DNA from 3 places in the Oceanobacillus caeni genome. Region 1 is predicted to be linked to each of the others. Evidence: riboswitches for the same ligand, from Rfam matches in the RefSeq annotation. Region 1 holds a riboswitch; each other region holds the start of a gene.
What was found. Region 1 has a riboswitch for thiamine pyrophosphate ahead of ACFQ18_RS03665 (3-oxoacyl-ACP reductase). Riboswitches for the same ligand answer to the same signal wherever they lie in the genome.
Positions count from the first base shown of each region.

Region 1 (2,276 bases):
TTCATCTTTGGCATTTGTCATACCTCCAAACAATTATTATTCACTATCTTATATACTCCGTTTTTGAAAGACTATCCATTGTCATTTAAGCTACTAGTTCATTGTCAAACCGCCATCTACTGTGATATTTTGACCTGTAATACCGTGCGCATTTTCTGATGATAAAAAAGCGACCATATTGGCTACATCTTGAGGTGTGGTCACCTTCTTCAGTGGCGTCGACTGAGCAATTAAATCAAATACTTCCGGTGTTGTAACAGCACTGGCATGAGTCGTTTTTAATAATCCCCCTGAAACGACATTCGCTTTTATACCATATTGTCCTAATTCAGAAGCGATATTACGTGTAAAACCTATTAATCCAGCTTTAGCTGTTGTATATTCATGGTAAGGTACAACAGGATTTTGATATAAATTAGTACCTATACTTATAATACTTCCATTTTGTCGTTCAATAAATTGAGGGATGACGCTTTGAACTACATGAAATGCTGCTTTTAACGTACCATTTAGTTGTTTTTGGTAATCAACCCAGGTGAGTTCTGTGAAAGGTTTCTGTTTGTTTGGATCAAACTTAAAGTCTACTAATGCATTGTTGACAACAACATCTATTTGGCCAAAGTACTCCGTTGCTTTTTTTATCAATGTATCTACTTCTGTGCGATTGGTTACATCAGCCTGAATGGCAATAGCATTTTCTTCACCAATCTCAGAAACAAGCTTCTCAGCGGCATCCTGACTTTTATAGTAATTGATAACCACTTGAAATCCTTGTTGTGCTAAGGTCTTTACAATAGACTCTCCTAAACCTCTACTACCACCTGTTACTAATACTGTTCTCCCCATCATAACCACTCCTATATTATTAATTTTGATGAAACTTAAATAATAAAGTGATAAATAAAAAAATACGCAACCTTCACATAGAAAAGTTGCGTAAAAAGAATTAACTACATATTAAGAAAAAGGCATAATCACCCTTTTAGTATGTAATAGAATTTACACTTTCCTACGCTAGTTTTAACTAGTTCAGGTTCAAAGGGTTTGAGTAAATACTCATCTCAGTTAAATAACACCCCTAGTGAATATATTTAAGTTATAGTCAATGTTATAGTCTTCAGAAATTTATGTCAAGGGAATATGGCTGTTTAAGTATTTCTATCATCCCTTCAAAAATAACTCCAGTACCTTTTCCCATTCATTTATAGTTAGTTGCATACATAGTGGAACAAACTGCGCTTCATTGTTAAGTTTAAACTTTTATGCTAAAATTACCCTTTGCAAATCAAAGAATTTAAAAAGTCATCAGTTCTAATACTTCCTATAACGAAATAGAAATAAAATGAAGTGTTTTTTATGAAAGGAATTTTATTTCATGATGGATGGACTACGAAACAGGGAGGTGAATAAATGAAAAATTTTATTAGTTTTAATAAGATGATTACACCAACAATCATTAAAGTGCTTTTTTGGGTTGGAGTAGGCTTCTCTATCATTCTAGGACTTCTTCAAATTATAGCTGGTTTTGATTCTTACTTCGGTGGCGGTTACCAAATATTTATGGGTATATTAACTATCATATTAGGACCTATCTTTACAAGGGTTTATTGTGAATTATTAATTTTATTCTTTAAAATGCATGAAACAATACAAGAAATTAATGAGAAATTAGGTTTAAAGGATAATTAATTTTAAATGGAATATTTGATGTTAGCGTTAAAATTCTCGTGTAAGTTGTTAAAAGCTCTTATTCAAGAATGATCAAACGTTTGTTTTAAAAGGTTAGCCAGAAATTACTGGTTGGCCTTTTTTTATAAGGTTTTATTATAGCGGTAGTCGAGGTAGACGAATCAAACGTAGGAGACTTGATCCCGTAAACAAATTTATATCAAAAAATGCGAAAAAGAACAAAATCACCCATATTCACCATTATTCCCTGAAAGATTACAAGGAAATATTTCATTTCCCGGGGAATATCGACAATTTATTCTATAATTTATAAATATAAAACATTTTTTCTAAGTTGTTTATTTCTCTGAGACTACCCTTTTGCTTCCTACGGCGTCGGGTGGTTTCCTTGTTTTCTAATATTTTTTTCCGAAGAAATACGCACTAGTCTCACGCATAATTCCTCTTTGTGCACCTTATCACATTGTCATATACAACATAGTGCCTTAAAGCATTGGGGGCTAACATATTGATTAAGGACTCCATGATGGTATCCAACACATTAGCACCTCTACCCCTTCGTAACCCCTTAAACACACTTACCATAT
Region 1 covers NZ_JBHTKV010000003.1:22,394-24,669, reverse strand. Annotated here, with positions in the region: gene ACFQ18_RS03670 (LLM class flavin-dependent oxidoreductase) at 1-14, opposite strand, end outside; gene ACFQ18_RS03665 (3-oxoacyl-ACP reductase) at 94-846, opposite strand; TPP riboswitch at 990-1,090, opposite strand; gene ACFQ18_RS03660 (DUF4282 domain-containing protein) at 1,411-1,689, shown strand.

Region 2 (2,276 bases), on a different contig from region 1:
TAATTCCGTTACATTTTTCAATGCGAAAAAGGCGATGATAATATCTACAATTGCAATTGGTAGGATGATAAAGAATAATACCCTCCAAGAATAATGCTCTGTTACCCATCCTGATATGGCAGGACCAAGTGCTGGTGCAAATGATATAACAAGACCAATTAATCCCATAGCTGATCCACGTTTATGAACTGGGAAGATTAAAAGAAATACTGTCTGCATTAGTGGCAGCATAACCCCTGCTCCAGCAGACTGGATGACTCGCCCTACTAATAAGAAAGAGAAATTAGGCGCAATCCCAGAAATTAATGTGCCTATAGCGAAAATACTCATTGCCGTTATAAACAATTGTCTTGTCGTAAACCGTTCTAATAAAAATGCACTAATGGGAATCATAATACCATTGACAAGCATAAACACCGTGGTTAGCCACTGACCAGTGTTTGCCGTAATTCCCATTTCCTCCATAATTGGGGGAATTGCAGTAATCATCAACGTTTGATTTAAAATGGAAATAAATGCCCCAGCAAGCAACAATGCGACAATCGTTTTTCGGTTATAACTTACCGTTTGCATATCCTTCCCCTCCCCTATTTCTTCATAACAATTCATAAATTATAATGCATTTCAGGTAAAAAGGAAATAGGAATTTTGCTAAATTTCAGCTAGATAAAGAAGACTTCCATCAGCGGAGGCTTTCCTTCATCCCCCACTGATGGTTAGTCGGCACTTATCGAACCTTTACGGGCAGTTGTTCTCCCACCTATTTGTATCCCCAGAAGTTTAAGGTGGGAGTCTTACTGCCCATTTAGGTGGGGTAATTAGAACAGGTAATTTAATAGGAAGGAAAAATTTTTTAAACGTAAAATCATATTCATAAACAATATCAAGTTGTGCAACTTTAAAAGAATCGTCAAACTTTTACAAATTTCTTGCTATATTAGAAAAACTATGCAATACTTAATTGTGTAAATTACAACTTAAGATGACTGTGGGGGTACCAGTGTTGCTGGTTGAGATTGTATCCGTTAGATACTAACCCTTAGAACCTGATCTGGCTAAGACCAGCGTAGGGAACATACCTGATACGTACATAACTAAAGTATGCACCCTAGGCAATTTGTCTAGGGTGCTTTTTGTTGGCTACTAATTCGTGTTATTCCCTACTCGAGTTTTATTCTTTTAGTTAAAAACAGGGAGGACTATTTATTATGAGGAAATTATCTGTTTTTTGCCTGTTGCTAATTGTACTAGCTGCATGCGGTAACAACACAGATGAAGAAAGTACAGATCAAACAGGTGAAGATGCAAAGCAACTAAAAAAAATAACCCTTGTTCTGGATTGGACCCCAAACACCAATCATACTGGTCTCTATGTGGCTAGGGATAAAGGGTATTTTGAAGAAGAAGGTTTAGATGTTGACATTATTCAGCCTGGAGAAGCAGGTGCTGAGCAATTAGTCGCTACTGGAAATGCTGATTTTGGTGTTAGCTACCAAGAAGGAATTACGGAAGCACGAATACAAAATGTACCTATTGTTTCGATTGCTGCTATTATTCAGCATAATACGTCTGGTTTTGCTTCCCTAAAGGAAAATAATATTACAACTGCAAAAGACTTTGAGGGTAAATCTTATGGTGGATGGGGTGCACCAGTGGAAAAGGCTGTACTAGATTCGATTATGCAGGAGGATAATGCCGATGTAGAGAAGGTTGAAATCGTTAATATCGGAAATACAGACTTTTTCACAGCACTTGAGCAAGGAATTGATTTTGCTTGGATTTACTATGGTTGGGATGGTATTAAAGCAGAGCTCCGTGACCAACCGCTTCATATGAATTATTTAACGGATTATAGTAAGAAATTAGACTATTATACTCCGGTATTAGCAACCAATGAAAATATGATACAAGATGATCCGGAAACTATTAAAAGCTTCTTACGTGCTGTTTCCAAAGGTTATGAGTTCGCAATAGAAAACCCAAGCGAAGCTGCAGACGTACTTATTGAAGCAGTACCAGACCTTGACCCTGAACTAGTTAAAGCAAGTCAAGAGTGGCTGTCTCCTAAATATCAAGATGATGCAGAAAAATGGGGAATTCAAAAGCTAGAAATATGGGAAAACTATGCAAATTGGATGTATGAAAATGATCTATTAGAAGTTGAACTGGATAGTGAAAAGGCATTTACAAATGACTTTTTACCTTAAATGATAAAGGAGAGATTTTAATTGGCAAACGCATTATTAAGTATTCAAATGATTCCTAAAGCAGAAAAC
Region 2 covers NZ_JBHTKV010000017.1:56,734-59,009, forward strand. Annotated here, with positions in the region: gene ACFQ18_RS12530 (MDR family MFS transporter) at 1-573, opposite strand, end outside; TPP riboswitch at 981-1,090, shown strand; gene ACFQ18_RS12535 (ABC transporter substrate-binding protein) at 1,209-2,207, shown strand; gene ACFQ18_RS12540 (thiamine-binding protein) at 2,229-2,276, shown strand, end outside.
Region 2: linked by a shared signal. The riboswitch ahead of ACFQ18_RS12535 (ABC transporter substrate-binding protein) and the one ahead of ACFQ18_RS03665 (3-oxoacyl-ACP reductase) in region 1 are both predicted to bind thiamine pyrophosphate.

Region 3 (2,276 bases), on a different contig from region 1:
ATCGTCTCGAGCTACAGCGGTTACAACGACGTGCTTTAATCCCATTATTTTAACAGAATCTGCAACCCGCTTCGGTTCTCCTAAATCTAATCCACTAGGTAGACCGGTTTTGACCGCACAGAACCTACAACCGCGTGTGCAGGTATCACCTAAGATCATAAATGTTGCTGTTTGTCTTTCACTCCAACATTCATGAATATTCGGGCATCTTGCTTCCTCACAAACAGTGTTTAGACTTTTCTCACGCATTAACTTCTTTAATCCAGTATAGGACTTATTCGTGTTTAATTTAATCTTTAACCATTCAGGTTTACGGAGATATTCCTCTTGTTTAGACACTTTTAATAGACTCCTTTAGTAATCGATGATAATTCCAATCCTCTGAACGATATTTAGTCTCTGCTAGATGATGTACTTCTTCCCATTGTTGTTTTGATAATTCAAAAGGACGGAAAGTAACGTTTAATCCATGTTGAAATCCTTGATAGAATGCATCCTTCACTTCGTCAAATGATTTCTGTTTATTTGTTAGTTGGTCGATAGTGATAGCTTTGCTTTGGAAAGCATCACGTCTACGTTGTTTTATTTTTTCAGATGGGAAACGGAATAAATCATAGAGCATCTTGATATCGAGACTCATTGGTATGGACCCATGCTGCAGTAGAACACCCTTCTTCCTTGTTTGCGCATTACCTGATAACTTTTTCCCATCTACTACCATTTCGTAAAATGCGGCCTTTTCAAAACATACAGCTGTCTTTTCTTTCATGGCGCTTCTATCGGGCATGGCATAATCAACCGTGATTCCTAGATTCTTGAAACCTTCATAAAGCCCTTTTGATAGGACGTGGTAGGCTTCTTTAATAGAGGTTGGAATTTCTGGGTGATCCTCTGAAACTACAATACTGTAAGTCAATTCATTATCATGTAGTACAGCGCTTCCTCCGGTTAGACGACGAACAAATTGGCAATGATAGCTATTTACATTGTCGAAATGGATTGATTTATGTACTTTTTGAAACTGACCAGCCGATAAAGTAGGATGTGACCAACCGTAAAAGCGTAATGTTGGCGGAATTTTACCCTCACTATGCCAGTTTAATAGGGATTCATCCATTGCCATATTAACTGCTGCATCCTGATGCCCACTGTCTAAAAAGAACCATTCTTCTTGCAAAAATTACCCCTCCTCTTAAATCAAAAAGACTGCACTCCAAAAAAGAGTGCAGTCTTTTGTACAATAGATGTATCTTACATCTAAAATCCTTTTGGCTGCACTTCCCCACGCTAGTATTATCCATATCGGGTTCAAAGGGTTTAAGCAATAGGGTATTGCTATTCTCAGCGACAAAGGCTCCCCTAGTGATTATTATATTACAAATTCATCATACCAATTGGTAAATCCTGGGTAAAGTAAATTGCTTTCTTAAAATGTTATGCATGAATACTAGTTTGAATGCTTCCTTGGATTAAATTTTTCACTTCGTTGTTTTTTCCTTGGTGTAAGAGGTCAACAATTTTACTACCAACGATAACCCCATCACAGTGAGAACTTAACTCATGCGCTTGTTCCACAGTAGATACACCAAATCCTGCTAATACAGGAACGGTACTATATTTCTTTAGGTTTTCTAAATAGCTTTTTACATTGTCGCCATGGGAACTTCTAGCGCCCGTAGTCCCCATTACGGCTACAGCATAAAGGAAACCTTCTGATTTACTTGCGATTTCTTTTAATCGTTCCTCTGGACTAGTCATAGCAGCAAGGCGAATAAATGCTATTTTCTCATTTTTTAAGTGGGTTGCAATCGGGCCTTCTTCTTCCATTGGGACATCTGGGATAATGATACCGTCTACCCCAGAATCCGCACAGTCCTTAGCAAACTGTTCCATTCCATAACGATAGATTGGGTTTACGTAGGTCATTAAAATAATCGGAATGGAGCGGTCTACCTTCGTTGACTTCAGAAATTCTAAAATGGATGCTAATGATGTACCATTAGCTAAAGCACGAATTCCAGCTTCTTGTATGGTTGGACCATCAGCGATTGGATCGGAAAAAGGAATGCCTAATTCAATGGCGGAAGCTCCACTTTCCTGTAAAAAGTTAATACGTTCTTCTAATAGATCTAATCCGCCATCACCAGCCATGATATAAGGAACAAACAAATTTTGGTTGGCTGCCTGTTTTTGTTGTAATGCCTGTTCTAGTTTTTGTCTCCCCATCTTATTCTGCCTCCAATCTAGCTTTTACTTGTTCCACGTCTTTGTCCCCA
Region 3 covers NZ_JBHTKV010000012.1:44,671-46,946, reverse strand. Annotated here, with positions in the region: gene lipA (lipoyl synthase) at 1-339, opposite strand, end outside; gene ACFQ18_RS10275 (lipoate--protein ligase family protein) at 332-1,177, opposite strand; TPP riboswitch at 1,263-1,371, opposite strand; gene trpA (tryptophan synthase subunit alpha) at 1,435-2,226, opposite strand; gene trpB (tryptophan synthase subunit beta) at 2,228-2,276, opposite strand, start outside.
Region 3: linked by a shared signal. The riboswitch ahead of ACFQ18_RS10275 (lipoate--protein ligase family protein) and the one ahead of ACFQ18_RS03665 (3-oxoacyl-ACP reductase) in region 1 are both predicted to bind thiamine pyrophosphate.